2 regions of the Kineococcus endophyticus genome follow, and region 1 is predicted to be linked to the other one. Evidence: riboswitches for the same ligand, from Rfam matches in the RefSeq annotation. Region 1 holds a riboswitch; the other holds the start of a gene.
The links. A riboswitch is a leader RNA that binds a small molecule or an ion and turns the genes downstream of it on or off. The one in region 1 is predicted to bind glycine.

Region 1 (8,604 bases):
GCGGACGCCGAGACCTCCGGGCAGGACGCCGTCGGTGACGAGGCCGTGGTCCACGCAGGCCGCCATCGCCGCGAAGATGCGCAGCAGCCCCGCGTCCACCTCGTCGCCCGGGCGCAGGCTCTCCTCGTTGCGGCGCACCAGGTCCGCGACGCCGAGGCCCGTGCTGCGGCAGTGCTCGAGGAGTTCCTCGCCCGTGCGGAACGCGTGCGGCAACCCCTCCCCCGTCCCCACCACGGGGGCGTCGGGTTCGAGCGGGTGGTTCCGGACGAAACCCCCGCCGACGGAGTACGACGTCCGCTCGGCGACGACGTCACCGGCGGCGTCGCGCGCGGTGAAGACCATCCCGTTGGGGTGGGCCGGCAGCGACTGGACCAGGAGCCGGACGTCGGCGTCCGGGTCGAACGGCACGCGGTGGACACCGAGCAGCGGGAGTTCGCGCTCTCGGGCGACCGCGTCCAGCCGCGCCTCGACGGCGTCGGGGTCGACGAGTTCGGGACGCTCCCCCAGCAGCCCCAGGACGACGGCCCGGTCGCTGCCGTGGCCGCGGCCGGTGGCGCCCAGGGACCCGTGCAGGTCCACGGTCACCGACGCCACGCGACTCAGGTCCCCGGCGGCCTGCACGTCCTCGGCGAAGGCGAGCGCCGCCCGCATCGGCCCGACGGTGTGCGAGCTCGACGGGCCGATGCCGATGGAGAACATGTCGAAGACGGACAGCGGGGTGCTCACGGCTCAGCGCTCCCGGCGGTAGAAGGGCAGGGCCACGACCTCGACCGGCAGCTCGGTCCCGCGGACGTCCACGCCGAGGCGCGTGCCCGGCTCCGCCAGCGCCGCGTCGACGTACGCCATCGCCACGGGGTGGCCCAGCGTCGGGGAGAGCGCCCCGCTCGTGACCTCACCGACCGCCTCGCCCCCGGACACGACGGCGTACCCGGCGCGGGGGGCCCGGCGACCCTCGCCGCGCAGCCCCACGAGGACGCGCGTGGGCGGTTCCTGCGCCAGCCGCTGCAGGGCCTCCAGCCCCACGGCCCCGGGCTCCTTGTCGAGGACGACGACGCGGCCCAGCCCGGCGGCGAAGGGGGTCGTGTCCTGGCTCAGCTCGTGCCCGTAGAGCGGCATCCCGGCCTCGAGGCGGAGGGTGTCGCGGCAGGCCAAGCCCGCGGGGACCCCGCCGTGCTCGCGGGTGGCGGCGAGCAGGGCGTCCCACACCTCGCGCGTGCGCTCGACGGGGACGAACACCTCGAAGCCGTCCTCACCGGTGTACCCGGTGCGGGCCAGCAGGACCTCGACCCCGGCCAGCACCGCGGTGACCGAGCGGTAGTAGCGCAGCGTCGCGAGGTCCGGCCCGGACTCCAGCAGGGGGGTCACGATGGCGACGGAGGCGGGCCCCTGCACGGCGACCAAGCCCCAGCGGGCCGTCTCGTCGGCGACGTGGGCGTCGAACGGGCGGGCGCGGTCGGCCAGGGCGACGACGACGGGTTCGACGTTCGCGGCGTTGGCCACGACGAGGAACTCCTCCTCGCCCAGGCGGTAGGTGACGAGGTCGTCGACGATCCCACCCTCGTGGTCGACGACCATCCCGTAGGCCGCCCGCCCGACGGCCATCGCCGAGGGGCGCCCGACGAGGGCGGCGTCCAGGGCGCGGCCGGCCTCGGGTCCGGTGACGCGGATCTCGCCCATGTGCGAGAGGTCGAAGAGCCCGGCGCTCGTGCGCACGGCCTTGTGCTCGGCGAGGTCGGAGGCGTAGCGCAGCGGCATCGACCAGCCGGCGAAGTCGGTGAACGACGCGCCCAGCTCGGCGTGCGCCTGGGCCAGCGGGCTCACGGCAGGGGTGGTGACCGGGGTGGTGCTGGTGCTCACGGGGCTCCTCTCGTCACGACCGCACGTCGCGGTCGAGCTGACCCCCTCTGTCGTGGGACCTGAGAGCTTCACCGTCACGCACTGCGCGACAACGGCTTTCCCCGTCGGTGAGGACCGGAGCGGTCCTGCTTTCCAGAGCGGCCTGCCCGTGGCGGTACGTGGACCTGAGAGGTTCCGGGGTGGTTGCTCCTTCGGTGCCCGCCGCGGACGGCGGAGCTCTCCCGCCGGGGCGGAGCGGCCGAGTGTTCAGTTGTCCCGGACAGCGTGGCACACGCGACGCCCGGCAGGGCTTCTACGGGACACGGACCCTGCCGATGAGGACGGTGGAACGTCTCACCCGCACCCCTTGCGGAAGGCCCCCCGTGTCCCGAGTGCTCCCCGTCACGATCGCCGGAGCGTCCGGCTGCCTGGCCGTCGCGGCGGCCGCCGCGACCGACCTGCCGGGTCTGGCCACCGCCGCCCTCGCCGCCCTCGCGGCGGGCGGGACGGCCGCGCTCGGGGCACGCGCCGGCCGGTCCGAGCGGGAGGCCGAGGACGCCGCGCGCCGGGACGCGGCCCGCCTGCGGTCCGGGGACCTCACGGGGTCGCAGGGGGCGGACCCCGAGCTGCGGGCCGCACTCGCGGCCCTCGGCGAGCGGGTCCGTCCGCTCACCGGGTCGGTCGACCTGCTGGGCATCGCGGGCGCGGAGATGGACGTCGCCGGACGCACCATCGCCGACGGCGCCCGGGACACGACCGACTCGGCGGCCCGCATCGCCGCCGCCAGCGACGAGGTGTCGGCGAAGGTCTCGACGATGGCCGCGGCCGGTGAGCAGATGCAGGCCGCCATCGCGGAGATCTCCCGCAGCGCCAACCAGGCCGTCGAGACCGCCGGCCACGGCGTGCAGGCCGTGACGTCGGCGGAGACGACGATCTCGGCGCTGGAGGAGTCCAGCGCCCGCGTCGGCGACGTCGTCAAGACGATCACCGCCATCGCCGACCAGACCAACCTGCTGGCCCTCAACGCCACCATCGAGGCCGCCCGCGCCGGCGAGACCGGCAAGGGGTTCGCCGTCGTGGCCGGCGAGGTCAAGGAGCTCGCGCAGCAGACGGCCCGCGCGACCGAGGAGATCGGCGCGACCGTCGCGCAGATCCAGGGCGACACGGCCTCGGCGATCGAGGCCATCCGCGTGGTGCGCGGCCTCATCGACTCCATCAGCGAGTACCAGCACACCATCGCCTCGGCGGTGGTGGAGCAGAACGTCACCACGCACGACCTCAACGCCTCCACGTCCGAGGTGGCCCGCCAGGCCGTGTCGATCGCGTCGTCGGTGGCCGTCGTCCACGAACGCGCCGCGGCGACCTCGACGGCCGCCTCGCGCAGCCACCTCGCGGTGTCGGAGGTCAAGCGCCTCGTGGGCCGGCTGCAGACCACGGTGCTGGACCTGACGCTGCCCGCCGCCGCCGACGAGCCCGGCAGCTACCGGATCGGCTGGGACCGTGCGGGGAACCGCCTCGAGATGACGATGGCCGGGCTCTGGGACGTCGAGCTCGCCCGGGCGTACGCCGCCGAGCTCATCGCCGCCATCCGCGACAACCGCCCCGGCTGGACCGTCGTCTGCACGATGAGCGAGCTCGGCCCGACGACGCCGGAGGTGCAGCGGCTCATCGAGAGCACGATGGCCGAGGCCGTCGCCCAGCGGATGACGTTCGCGGTCATCGTCCTGGACAACCTGCTCGTCGCGATGCAGATGCAGCGCTCGTCCGAGGCGCAGGGCGCGCCGATCGCCTACGCCGCCTCGCACGCCGAGGCGCTGGCCGTCCTGGCGGCTAGAGCTCCCCGGTGAGGAACTGGGCGCGGCCGTGACCGAAGGACCAGTCCGCGTCCCCGTTCTCCACGATCGACACGACGACGTCGCTGCCCGCCGTGCCCACGGCCTCGAGGTTGCGCACGAGCAGGCGGTGGAAGGCCACCTTCTGCTCCTGGGGGCGGGCGCGGCTCGTCACCTGCAGCAGGACGACCCCGTCGGTCCGGTCGATGCCGAGTCCGGTGTCGTGGACGACGAGCTCACCGGCGGGGTGCTGGTGCACGACCTGGTAGCGGTCCCCGTGGGGGACCTCGAACGCCTCCACGACGGCCGCGTGGGCGGCGTCGAGCAGGGCGGTCAGTTCCGCCGGGGACCGGCCGGCGACGACGTCGAAGCGGAGCAGGGGCACGGGAACCTCCTCGAAGTTTGTCCTGTCATTGTGACATGACGGGTCCCTCCGGTGCAGCCGTCGTCCCGCGCACGACCAGGTGGGGTTCCACGACCACGTCACGGCGGCCCTCGCGGTCGGCCCCCTCGAGCCGCTCGACGGCGAGGCGGACGGCCTCGCGCGCCTGACCGGCCGGGTCCTGCCCCACGGAGGTCAACCGGACGTGCCCGAGCCGGGCGAGCGGGCTGTCGTCGTAGCCGGTCACGGAGACCTGCTGCGGCACAGCCGTACCCGCCCGCAGCAGGGCGTCGAGGACCCCCAGCGCGACCCGGTCGTTCGCCGCCACGACCGCCGTGGCCGACATCCCCTCCGCCAGCAGCCGGTGGGCGGCCCGGACGCCGTCCTCCTCGTCGAACCCCGCCTCGAGGGTGCGCCCCCGCACCCCGAACTCCGCCGCCGCGGCCTCGAAGCCGGCCCGACGGTCGGCCGCGATGTCCCCGGACCCCCCGGAGACGTGGACGAGGTCACGGTGGCCGAGTGCCACGAGGTGCTCGACGACGAGCCGCAGCCCCCGCTCGTCGGAGGCGCGGACGACGTCCGGCCCACCCCCCGGCCCGCTGCGGGAGCGGCGCCCCAGGACGACCGTGGGCACGCGCGCGTCCCAGTCCCGCAGCTCCCCCGCCCCGGCCTCGGGCCCGAGCAGCAGCAGCGCCTCGCAGCGGGAGTCCAGGAGCGTCTCGACCGCGGCCCGCTCCCCCCGCGTGCGCGTCACCGGAGCCAGGACGAGTTCGTACCCGGAGTCCTCGGCCGCCGACTGCAGCTCCTCGACGAGTTCGGCGTGGAAGGCGTTGCGGACGGTCAACGTCACCCCCAGCAGGCGGGTGCGGCGCAGGGCGAGCGAACTCGCCGCCCGGTTCGGGCGGTAGCCGAGTTCCTCGGCGGCCCGCAGCACGCGCGCCGTCGTCTCGGCGCTCGGACCGGGGGCACCGCGCAGCGCCAGCGACACCATCCCCTTGGAGATGCCGGCCCGGGCGGCCACGTCGGTGATGGTCGGGCGGCCGGTCGGGCCCTGCGGCACGGGTTCCTCCTGCGACGGCTTGACACCGGAACGTGTCGAACCGATTCTAGTCGACGTCTTTCAAACCGGTTTGAAAACCGACCGCGCACCGACGACGGTGCGTGCCGCCGCCCTCCCGGAAGGCTTCCCGTGTCCTCCACCAGCTCGCGTCCCCTCGGTGTCGCCGTCATCGGTGCCGGCATGGCCGGCCGCGCCCACCTCGCCGGCTACCGCGCCGCCTCCACGCTCACCGGCGGCCCCTACGGCGAGGGCCTGCCGCCCGTCCGCCTCGTGGCCGTCGCCGACGCGCACGCCCCCTTCGCCGAGGCGGCCGCGGCCCGCTACGGCTACGAGCGGGCCGAGACGTCCTGGCAGGCGGTCGCCGAGGCCGACGACGTCGACGCCGTCAGCGTCGTCGTCGCCAACCACCTGCACCGCGAGATCGTCGAGGGCCTGCTGGCCGCCGGCAAGCACGTCCTGTGCGAGAAGCCGCTGGCCCCCTCGGTCGCCGACGCCGAGGCGATGGTCGCCGCCGCCGCACAGCACCCCGGGCAGGTCGCCGCCGTCGGCTTCACCTTCCGCCGCTCCCCCGCGGTCAACGGCCTGCGCGAGCAGGTGCTGAACGGTCACCTCGGCGCGGTCCGGCACTTCAACGGCCACTACTGGTGCGACTACGCCGCCAACCCGGACGCCCCGATCAGCTGGCGCTACAAGGGCGGACTGGGCTCGGGGGCGCTGGCCGACATCGGCAGCCACCTGGTGGACCTCGGCGAGTTCTTCTGCGGACCGCTGGAGTCGGTGCGCGGCACGGTCTTCTCCCAGGTCACCGCGCGCCGGCCGAAGCCGGTCGGCGCAGTCGTCGGACACGCCATGGCCGAGGTCGGCACCGAGTTCGAGGACGTCGAGAACGAGGACCTGGTGACCTTCACCGCCTCCTTCGCGGGCGGCGCCACGGGGACCTTCTCGGTGTCGCGCATCGCGCACGGCCTGCCCAACGGCCTCGGCTTCGAGATCTTCACCGAGAACGGCGCCGGCGCCTTCGACCTCAACCGCACGGGTGAGTTCACCATCGCCGACGCGACGGCACCGGATGTGGTCAACGGCTACCGGCAGGTCCTCGTCGGCCCCGGGCACCCCTACGTCGCGGGTGGTCTGCCGATGGACTTCCCCAGCGTCGGGCACGGCCAGAGCGACTTCTTCACCTTCCAGTGCCGCGCCTTCCTCAACGAGGTCGCCGGCGGGGTCGGCACCCCCCTGGGTGACCTGCCCGTGGTGCCGCCGATGGCCCACGGCCTGCACAACCTCCGCGTGCTGGACGCGGTCACCCGGGCCGCGGCCGGCACGGGTGAGCCCGTCCCCGTCGACTGACCCCGCCCGACCCCCGTCACCACGAACCCCCGGAGACCAGCGATGAAGCTCGGCGTCTACAACGCGATCCTGCACGACCGTCCCCTGCCGCAGGCCCTGGAGGTCGTCGCCGACCTGGGCCTGACCGGCATCGAACTGAACTCCGGTGGTTTCCTGCCGCCGGTGCACATCCCGACCTTCGACGACATCCTCGTCAGCGACACCGCCCGCGACGACTTCCTGGGGATCTTCGAGGGAACCGGCGTCTCGATCGCCGGCCTCAACTGCAACGGCAACCCGTTGCACCCCAACCCGGTCATCGGTGAGAAGCACGCCGAGGACGTCCGCCGTTCGGTGCGGCTGGCCCAGCGACTCGGCCAGCACCGCGTCGTGACGATGTCCGGCCTGCCCGGAGCCGAGCCGGGCGCGACGGTCCCGACCTGGGTCGTCAACGCGTGGAACTCCCGCGACCTCGACATCATCGAGCACCAGTGGTCCGTCGCCGTGCCGTTCTGGACCGAGATCGACGCCCTCGCCCAGGACCACGACGTCAAGGTGGCCCTCGAACTGCACCCGCAGAACGTCGCCTTCAACCCGGCGAACCTGCGCGAGCTCGTCGAACGCACCGGCGCGACCCACGTCGGGGTGGAACTCGACGCCTCGCACCTGTTCTGGCAGCAGATGGACCCCGTCGCCGTCGTCCGCGACCTCGGCCCGCTGGTGTTCCACGCCGCGGCCAAGGACGTCCGGATCAACCCCGCCGCCGCGGTCCACGGCGTGCTGGACAACCGGTTCCGCCGCCTGGACCCGTCGGAGGACCGCACGAACCTCGGCGGGGACGAGTGGGTCAACGAGTGGCCGAAGGACTCCGCGTGGGACTTCGTCGCGCTCGGCAAGGGCCACGACGTCGCGTTCTGGGCGGAGTTCCTGCGCGCCCTGCACGAGGTCGACCCCGACATGGTCTGCAACATCGAGCACGAGGACGTCTCGCTCGGCCGCGTCGAGGGCCTGCAGGTCGCCGCCGGCGTCCTGCTCGAGGCCGCGCGGGTGGCGGGGGTCTGAGCAGGGGGCGGGGACGCCGGAGGTCGAGCCGCGCGAGAAGCTGTCGTCATGACGGTCGACGACGCCCCGACGATCCCCGCCACCGGACGGGCCGACGCGGTCCACGCCTGGTCGCTGGACCGCACGCTGCAGCACCTGCCCCTGCTCGACCTGCCCGAGCAGCTGCGGTTGCGCGGGTACCGGACGGTGCAGCTGTGCCACTTCCACCTGCCCCACCGCGACGCCGGGTACCTCGGTGAGCTGCGCGCGGCCCTCGCAGCGGCGGACGTCGCGCTCGACGCGCTCCTCGTCGACGACGGGGACCTGACCCACCCCGACGAGGGCGCCCGGCACGAGGCGTGGATCTCCGACTGGGTCCGCGACGCCGAGGTCCTCGGCGCCCGGCGTGCCCGGGTGGTCGCCGGGAAGACCCGCACGGACACGGCGCAACGGGACAGCTCGCGGGCCCTGGGCCGCATCGCCACCCGGGCCGGCGCCGTCCGCGTCGTCACCGAGAACTGGTTCGACGTGACCGCCGACGCGGCCGACGTGACGGCGATCCTGGAACCCCTCGACGACGCCGTGGGCCTGCTCGTGGACCTCGGGAACTGGACGGGCCCCGGCAAGTACGCCGAGCTGGCCGCCGTGACGCGCTTCGCCGAGACCTGCCACGCCAAGGCGCACTGGAACGGAGCGGCCGTCGACGCCGACGACTACCGCCGCAGCGTGTCCACCGTCCTCGAGCACGGGTACACCGGACCGTTCTGCCTCGTCTACGACGCGGACGACGCCGACGAGTGGGCCGGGCTCGACGTGCAGCGGGGCATCGTCCGCGAGCTGCTCGCGTGAAGCTGGCCGTCGCCGGGGGTACGGGCACGGTCGGTCGCCTCGTCGTCGAGGCGGCCCGGGCCCGCGGGCACGACGTGGTCGTGCTGTCCCGCGCCGCCGGCGTCGACCTCACCGCCGGCACCGGGGTGCGAGAGGCGCTGCAGGGCGTCGCCGCGGTCGTGGACGTCACGTCCACCGCGACCCGCTCCGCAGCGGCGTCCGAGGCCTTCTTCCGGTCCGTCACGACGGCGCTGCTCGACGCCGAGCAGCGGACCGGGGTCGGGCACCACCTCGTCCTG
Region 2 (8,604 bases), on a different contig from region 1:
CCTCGACGGCATCTTCGACGACAAGGTCTTCGTCGTCTCGTTCCTGTCCAACGCGGTCGTCGCCGCGCTCATCGTCTACCTCGGCGACCAGCTCGGCGTCGGCTCGCAGCTGTCCACCGGCGTCGTCGTCGTCCTCGGGGTCCGGATCTTCTCCAACGTGGCCGCCATCCGCCGGCACCTCTTCAACGCCTGATGGCTGCGGTCACGGACCCCCGTCCCGGCCCCTGGCGCCGGCTGTGGCGCGCCGCCTCCCCGCGGGCGACGCGAGGGCAGGTGCTGGCCGGCGTGCTGTGCGCCGCACTGGGTTTCGGAGTCGTCGTCCAGGTCCGGCAGACCGACACCTCGGGCCTGGCCGACCTGCGTGAGACCGACCTCGTCCGCATCCTCGACGACACGACCGAACGCGGTGACCGCCTCGCGGGGGAGGTCCAGGACCTCGAGGCCACCCGGCGCGAGCTCACGGAGGGCTCCGACCGCGCCGCCGCCGCCGAGCAGGCCGCCGCCGCCCGCGCGCAGGAGTACGGCCTGCTCGCCGGCACGCTGCCCGCGCACGGGCCGGGGATCGTGGCGACCATCACCGATCCCGGCGCGGCGCTGCGGTCGACGAACCTCATCCAGCTCGTGCAGGAACTGCGCGACTCCGGGGCCGAGGGGATCCAGGTCGGGCAGACGCGGGTGGTGGCCCAGACGGCGTTCGCCGACGGCTCCGGCGGCGTCCTCGTCGACGGCCGCCTGGAACGCTCGCCCTACGTCGTGACGGTCATCGGCGACCCGTCCACGCTGGCCACCGCCCTGGACATCCCGGGGGGTGTCCGGGAGACGCTGCGCTCGGCCGGCGCCGACCTCGACGTGCAGCAGCGACCCGGCGACGACGGCGTGTCGCTGACCGCCTTGCACGCCGTCTCGGCGCCTCAGTACGCTCGCCCGGCGTCGCCGCAGCAGTGAACCGCGGACGCACCCCGCCCCGTGAGGAGTCCTGCGCCCCATGTCGAACGTCCCCGCCGACCTGCGCTACACCAGCGAGCACGAGTGGGTGCGCGTGGAGGCCGACGGCTCCGTCCGCGTCGGGATCACCGACCACGCCCAGGACCAGCTCGGCGACGTCGTCTACGTCTCCCTGCCGGCCGAGGGCGAGCAGGTGAGCGCCGGCGGCGCGATCGGCGAGGTCGAGTCGACCAAGAGCGTCAGCGAGATCACCGCGCCGGTCTCCGGCACGGTCTCGGGCCACAACCCCGGGCTGGAGACGCGCCCGGACCTCGTGAACGTCGACCCCTACGGCGAGGGCTGGATGTTCACCATCACCCCCAGCGACCCGTCCGAGGTCGAGGCGCTGCTGGACGCCGAGGCGTACACCGCGCACGCCGGCTGACCCGACTGCGCCGTTGTGGGCCGGTGTGGGCCGGTGTGGGCCGGTGTGGGCCGGTGTGGGCCGGTGTGGGCCGGTGTGGGCCGGTACACGCCGACACGCGGGCTGACCTGCGGGGTCGGTCCCGCTACTGTTGCCCCTGTTGATCCGAACGTGACCGCCCGCCTCCCGCCGGCGCTCACGTGCTCTGCCAGCGAGAGGTGGTGTCGATGTCCGCGCCGGGCTCTGAGCCGACCAACGGGCCGACGGGTTCGGAGGAGGGCACGCCCCCCGGACGTCCGGGCCAGGAGCGACCCGTCGACTCCACGATGTCCTTCGCCGGGCTCGCGGTCCCCGAGGTGCACGAGAGCGCCGACCGCGGGCTGACGGCCGACGACACCGAAGCCATCGACGCCCTCCCCGCGGGGTCGGCGCTCCTCGTCGTCCGCCGCGGGCCGAACGCGGGTTCGCGCTTCCTCCTCGACGCCGAGCGCACGTCCGCCGGCCGGCACCAGACGAGCGACATCTTCCTCGACGACGTCACCGTCTCGCGCAAGCACGCCGAGTTCCTCCGCGCGCCGGACCCGGTGACGGGCCCGGGCTTCCGCGTCCGCGACGTCGGCAGCCTCAACGGCACGTACGTCAACCGCGAACGCATCGACGACGTCCTGCTCGCCGCGGGCGACGAGGTCCAGATCGGCAAGTACCGGCTCGAGTACCACCCGAGCCCGCGGGTGGGGCAGTGAGCGCAGCCGGAGCCCGGGCGCTCGACCCGAGCCGGCCCCGGATGACCATCGGGGAGGTCATGGCGATCCTGTCGCCGGAGTTCTCCGACATCACCATCTCCAAGATCCGCTTCCTCGAGGAGCAGGGGCTCGTCGAGCCGGGGCGCACGCCGTCGGGCTACCGGAAGTTCTCCTCCGACGACGTCGACCGGCTGCGGTACGTCCTGTCCGCCCAGCGCGACCACTACCTCCCGCTCAGGGTCATCCGCGAGCACCTCGAGGCGATGGACCGCGGCCTGCAGGTGCCGGACCCGGTGGACGCGGCGCCACGGGTCCCCGGCACCGAACCCCCGGTGACGGCGGGTGTCGAGCGCTTCGACGGCCACGCCGCCGGACTGCGGCTGACCCGCGGCGAGCTGCTGCGCGAGTCCGGGGTGGAGGCCGACCTGCTCGACGCCCTCGAGGGGTACGGCGTGCTGTCGCCGGCCCCCGGCGGCCCCTGGTACGACGGCGAGGCCCTCGAGGTGCTGCGCGCGGCGGCCGCCCTCGCGGCCCACGGCATCGAGGCCCGGCACCTGCGGATGTTCCGGACGGCCGCCGACCGCGAGGTCGCGCTGGCCGACCAGGTCGCCGCGCCCCTGCAGCGGACGGGCCAGCGCGACCAGGTCGCGCGGGAGATCGCCGCCGCCGGTCTGCGGCTGCACACGGCCCTCGTCGCGGGTGCCCTCGGACGCACCGTCCGCTGACCCGGCGGCACGTCGTCCGCGCGCCGGTTCCGGCGGGGTGCCGGACTCCGGCGAGGGGTACGGTGAACGGGTGCGAGCACTCGATGTCGTCGGTGTCAGGGTCGAGATGCCCTCCAACAACCCCATCGTCCTGCTGCGGGAACGCGACGGGGACCGCTACCTGCCGATCTGGATCGGAGCGCCCGAGGCCAGCGCGATCGCCTTCGCCCAGCAGGGCGTCGTCCCGCCGCGGCCGCTGACGCACGACCTGCTCAAGGACGTCATCGAGGCCGTCGGCCGTCGGGTCGAGGAGGTCCGGATCGTCGCGGTCAAGGACAACGTGTACTACGCCGAGCTGGCCTTCGACGGCGGTCTGACGGTCAGCTCGCGCACCTCCGACGCCATCGCCCTGGCGCTGCGGGTGGGCTGCGCCATCGTGGGGGCCGAGGGCGTGCTGGACTCGGGGGGCGTTCCCGTCCCCGACGAGGACGAGGACGAGGTGGAGAAGTTCCGCGAGTTCCTCGACCACATCACCCCCGAGGACTTCGAGTCCGGCTCGGGGGAGCGCTGACGGTCCCCCCGCCGGGTCGGGGGCCGGGCGGGTCACAGAAGGGTCACGGGTCGCGCCACGCCGCGCGCCTCGTTGACGCTCCGAGGGTGCTCTTCTACGGTCGGTGTGCAGGACGCTCCCGGACGAATCCTCGTCGGGTGGCGATGACGAGGAGGCCGGCGTGAGCAGTGGCGACGCAGTCGCGGGGTCGTCGCGGAAGGTGTCCCGACCCGTGCGTGCACAGGGTCTGCTCTTCGCCGAGGACCTCCCGGACCTCGACGAGGAGGTCGGGTACCGCGGTCAGACGGCCTGCAAGGCCGCCGGCATCACGTACCGCCAGCTCGACTACTGGGCCCGCACCGGGCTCGTCGAACCCAGCGTCCGCGGGGCCTCCGGCTCCGGGTCCCAGCGCCTGTACGGGTTCCGCGACATCCTCGTCCTGAAGGTCGTGAAGCGGCTCCTGGACACCGGCGTCTCGCTTCACCAGATCCGCACCGCCGTCACGCACCTGCGCGAGCGCGGTGTCGACGACCTCGCGCAGATCACGCTCATGTCCGACGGGGCCAGCGTCTACGAGTGCACGTCCGCCGACGAGGTCATCGACCTCGTGCAGGGCGGTCAGGGAGTGTTCGGCATCGCCGTCGGCCGGGTGTGGCGGGAGGTGGAGGGTGAGCTGGCCTCGCTGCCGAGCGAGCGCCCCACCGACCGCGAGCAGGCCGAAGCCCCCGCCGACCCCGCGGTCGTGCTGGCCGACGAGCTGTCCCGCCGGCGCGCCGCCCGAGAAGCCGGCTGACCTCCGCCCCACCCCGACCTCACCCTGCGTCACCCCGCGCCTGGCCGGGTGGTGGATCGTCGACGCAGAGGGTCGCTAGGTCCGGCCCGTAGCGTCGACGAGCTCATCCCCGCCGGCGGCGCCGTCACGCACGGTCGAGGTCGGAGGCTTCCCCGGAAGCCCCCGACTCCTCAGTCCAGCAGTTCGGCTCAGTCCAGCAGCTCGGCGCGCGGCATCGCCTGCAGGGCGAAGGGGTCGGTCACCCAGTCGTGGGCGTCCGGCAGCCAGATGACGGCGGCCAGCAGCGAGTCCGCCCACGTGCTCAGCAGCTCGTCGAGACCGACGCGCCAGGAGTGCTGGTAGCCCTCGCCGTCCTCGGCGAGGACGAGTTGCTCCACCACGGCCCGGCTGGATCCGAGACGCACCGCGATGAGCTCCTCGTCGCGGGCGAACACCGGCAGCAGGGCGGGTGGTGCCGCCAGGCCCGGACCCTGACCGGTCGCGCGGGCGACGGCCTCCTCCAGGCGCAGCGGCACCCAGCCGCCGGGGCCGACGGTGGGGGAGCTGGTCCGGAACGTCGTCCGCACCGGGTCGACCCCGTCGACGGCCCGCCACCACGCCCGGGCGGCGCGGGGGATGAGCAGGCCCATCTGGCGCTCGACCGCGTCGAGCTGGGCGTCGTCCACGCCCGGGCGCAGCCGCGTGGCGATGTCGGCGCCCGAGCGCGTCCAGTGCGAGCGGAGGCGTTGCACCAGAGCGCTGATGCGGTCGGCCTCGGGGTCGACCGGGAGGGCGCGACGGCCGGTCGTCGGCGGTGCGGCGGCCCGCGCGGGGCGGACGACGCGCGCGGGGGCTTCAGCGCGCGGGGACCCGGTGAGGGGGATGTTGGACGACGTCACGAGACCTCCTTGGACCCGCGGCGGGCGCGGGGAGAGCGGGGGCGGCACCAACAGGACCATTGTGCGCACGACCCGTCGATTGACGGTAGGCGCAGCGCAACCTTCCTGCACGTTGTGACGTCTAGAAACTCCCTGCGGTTCCCCTCGCCGTCTCCAGGACCCGGTCGAGCAGCGAGTCGAACTGAGCCGCAAGCGTTCTCGCCGTCCGCGTCTTCAGCGCGTGCAGGGGGACCCCGGCGCCCTGGGACTGCGGGACGGACACCCGGTCGGGCAGCGGGTCGAGGACCAGGTCACCGAACAGGCCGCGCAGTTCCTCGAACCGGAACCGCTGTTCGCCGGACCGCTGCGTGAACCGGTTGACGACGATGCCCACGACGCTCGGGCCGGACCGCAACGACCGCACCTCGCGCAGCGTCCGGTCGACGGCGGCGACCGAGAACCGGCTGGCGTCCGAGACGACGAGCACCGCGTCCGCGGCGCGCCACGCCGAGCGGGTCAGGCCGTTGAGGGAGGGGGGTGTGTCGAGGATGGCCAGGTCGTGGTCGTCCAGCTTGCGCAGTGCGCGGCGCAGCGCCTTGAGCTCCTCCTCGTCGGCGTCGGGGGTGTCGCGCCGGGCCGAGTCGGCGGACCCGCTGACGACGTCGAGCAGCCCGGGGTGGTCGTCGACCCAGCCGCTCGGCGCGACGGCGTCCTCGGCGACGCGCCGCTTGGGGGAGGTCAGGACGGCGGCGACGTCGTGCGCGCGCTGGGCCGTCACGTCCAGCCCCGACGTCGCGTCGGCCTGCGGGTCCAGGTCCACCACCAGGGTGCTGGTGCCGCGGGCCAGGGCGGCCGACGCGAGACCCAGCACGACGGAGGTCTTGCCGACACCGCCCTTGGCACTGCAGACGGCGAGGGTGATCACGCGCACAACCTAGCGCCGTCGGGCCCACGGACCCGGCTCGACGCCCCGCGTGCCCGCCGACGGGGACCTCGGCGCGCGACCCCGTAGACTGACGGCGGCCGTTCACCCCGTGTGGGAGAGACTCCGACCCGATCCGGGCCGGGGCGCCGAAGGGGCAACATCCCCGGAACCTCTCAGGCGGAAGGACCACGTGGGGCAGGCCGCTCTGGAACGTGCCGTCCGCGGCGTGTGACAGACGGGGAGGTCCGTCCGCGCAACGCCAGACCTCCGGAGCGTCCATGACCTCGCCGTCCGTGCCCGTCGACCGCGAACTGCCCCCGTTCACGCCCGAACCCGCCGCCCTGCCGTTCAGTGCCCGGCACATCGGCCCCGACGCCGTCGCCGTGGCCCGCATGCTCGACGTGGTCGGGCTGTCCTCCCTCGACGAGCTCGTCGGCCGCGCCGTCCCCGCGGGCATCCGCGACGGCGTCCTGGACCTGCCCGAGGCCCTCGACGAGACGTCGGTGACGGCCGCGCTGCGCGCCCTCGCCGGCCGCAACCGCGTCGTCCCCTCCCTCATCGGCCTGGGGTACCACGGCACCCGCACGCCGGCCGTGGTGAGGCGCAACGTCCTCGAGGACCCGGCCTGGTACACCGCCTACACGCCGTACCAGCCGGAGATCTCCCAGGGCCGGCTGGAGGCCCTGCTGAACTTCCAGACCGCGGTCACCGACCTCACGGGCCTCGACATCGCGAACGCCTCGCTCCTGGACGAGGGCACCGCCGCCGCCGAGGCCATGACGCTGGCGCGGCGCACGTCCAAGGCACCCCGGGGCGCGGTCTTCGCGGTCGACGCCGACGTGCTGCCGCAGACCCTCGCGGTCCTGCGCACGCGCGCCGTCCCGCTCGGGCTCGAGCTGGCCGTCGTCGACCTCGACGCCCCCGACCCGCTCGCCGGGGTGGGGGACGTCTTCGGGCTGCTCGTGCAGTACCCGGGGACGTCGGGCCGGGTGCGCGACCTGGCGGCCGTCGTCGCCGACGCGAAGGCCAAGGGCGCCGTCACCGTCGCCGCGGCCGACCTGCTCGCCCTCACCGTCCTCGTCCCGCCGGCCGAGTTCGGCGTCGACGTGGCCGTCGGGTCCAGCCAGCGGTTCGGCGTCCCGATGGGCGCCGGCGGTCCGCACGCCGCGTACATGGCCGTGCGCAAGGGCCTGGAGCGCTCGCTGCCGGGCCGGCTCGTGGGCGTCTCGGTGGACGCGGACGGGAACAAGGCCTACCGCCTGGCCCTGCAGACCCGCGAGCAGCACATCCGCCGCGACAAGGCGACGTCCAACATCTGCACCGCGCAGGTGCTCCTGGCCGTCATGGCCGGCTGCTACGCCGTCTGGCACGGCCCCGAGGGTCTGCGTGCCATCGGGCTGCAGGTGGCCCGCCGCGCGTCCGCGCTCGCGCAGCAGTTGCGCGAGGGTGGCGTCGAGGTCGTGCACGACGAGTTCTTCGACACCGTCCTGGCCCGGGTGCCCGGTCGCGCGGACGAGGTGGTGGCCGCCGCCCTGGCGGCGGGCGTGAACCTGCGCCGCGTCGACGCCGACCACGTCGGGATGACCGTCGACGAGACGACGTCGGACGCGCACGTGGCGGCCGCCCTGCGCGGGTTCGGCCTGGACCCCTCCGAGGTGGCCGCCGAACCCGCCCTGCCCGAGTCCCTGCGCCGCACGTCGGAGTTCCTCACCCACCCGGTGTTCTCCCAGCACCGGTCCGAGACGGCGATGCTGCGCTACCTCAGCCGGCTGTCCGACGCCGACTACGCCCTGGACCGCGGGGCGATCCCGCTGGGCTCGTGCACGATGAAGCTCAACGCGACGACCGAGCTCGAACCCATCTCCTGGCCGGAGTTCGCCGACCTGCACCCCTACGCCCCGGCCGACCAGCTCGCGGGCACCGCCGAACTCGTCGCCGACCTCGAGCGGTGGCTCGCCGAGGTCACCGGGTACGACGCCGTCTCGTTGCAGCCCAACGCCGGTTCGCAGGGGGAGTTCGCCGGTCTCCTCGCGATCCGCGCCTACCACGTGGCGCAGGGGCAGGGCGAGCGCACGATCTGCCTCATCCCCAGTTCCGCGCACGGCACGAACGCCGCCAGCGCCGTCATGGCCGGGCTGAAGGTCGTCGTCGTCGCGTGCGACGAGGCCGGCAACGTCGACCTCGACGACCTGCGCGCCAAGGTCTCCCAGCACGCCGGAGACCTCGCCGCGCTCATGGTCACCTACCCGTCCACCCACGGGGTCTACGAGGAGTCCATCCGCGAAGTCTGCGGCCTCGTCCACGACGCCGGCGGCCAGGTGTACGTCGACGGCGCGAACCTCAACGCCCTCGTCGGCCTCGCCCGGCCCGGGAAGTTCGGCGCCGACGTCTCGCACCTGAACCTGCACAAGACGTTCTGCATCCCCCACGGCGGTGGCGGCCCGGGCGTCGGGCCCGTCGCGGTGCGTTCCCACCTCGCGCCGTTCCTGCCCTCGACCGCACCGGACGCGGGCGGTGTCGGCATGGTCTCGGCCGCGCCGTTCGGTTCCGCGGGGATCCTGCCGATCCCGTGGGCGTACCTGCGGCTCATGGGCCCGGACGGCCTGCGCGCGGCCACCGTCCAGGCGGTGCTGTCGGCGAACTACGTCGCGGCCCGGCTGTCCGCCGCGTTCCCGGTCCTCTAC

Region 2: linked by a shared signal. The riboswitch ahead of gcvP (aminomethyl-transferring glycine dehydrogenase) and the one ahead of gcvT (glycine cleavage system aminomethyltransferase GcvT) in region 1 are both predicted to bind glycine.

What each region holds. Positions count from the first base shown of each region.
Region 1 covers NZ_JBFNQN010000002.1:106,047-114,650, forward strand. The annotation lists gene AB1207_RS02780 (L-serine ammonia-lyase) at 1-699, opposite strand, end outside; gene gcvT (glycine cleavage system aminomethyltransferase GcvT) at 730-1,857, opposite strand; glycine riboswitch at 1,895-1,998, opposite strand; glycine riboswitch at 2,000-2,091, opposite strand; gene AB1207_RS02790 (methyl-accepting chemotaxis protein) at 2,220-3,683, shown strand; gene AB1207_RS02795 (tautomerase family protein) at 3,667-4,053, opposite strand; gene AB1207_RS02800 (LacI family DNA-binding transcriptional regulator) at 4,079-5,110, opposite strand; gene AB1207_RS02805 (Gfo/Idh/MocA family protein) at 5,240-6,457, shown strand; gene AB1207_RS02810 (sugar phosphate isomerase/epimerase family protein) at 6,500-7,498, shown strand; gene AB1207_RS02815 (TIM barrel protein) at 7,547-8,326, shown strand; gene AB1207_RS02820 (SDR family oxidoreductase) at 8,323-8,604, shown strand, end outside.
Region 2 covers NZ_JBFNQN010000017.1:52,723-61,326, forward strand. The annotation lists gene AB1207_RS21605 (small basic family protein) at 1-193, shown strand, start outside; gene AB1207_RS21610 (DUF881 domain-containing protein) at 193-945, shown strand; gene gcvH (glycine cleavage system protein GcvH) at 986-1,369, shown strand; gene AB1207_RS21620 (FHA domain-containing protein) at 1,576-2,091, shown strand; gene ftsR (transcriptional regulator FtsR) at 2,133-2,816, shown strand; gene AB1207_RS21630 (bifunctional nuclease family protein) at 2,887-3,366, shown strand; gene AB1207_RS21635 (MerR family transcriptional regulator) at 3,527-4,138, shown strand; gene AB1207_RS21640 (SMI1/KNR4 family protein) at 4,327-5,016, opposite strand; gene AB1207_RS21645 (ParA family protein) at 5,138-5,920, opposite strand; glycine riboswitch at 6,023-6,119, shown strand; gene gcvP (aminomethyl-transferring glycine dehydrogenase) at 6,199-8,604, shown strand, end outside.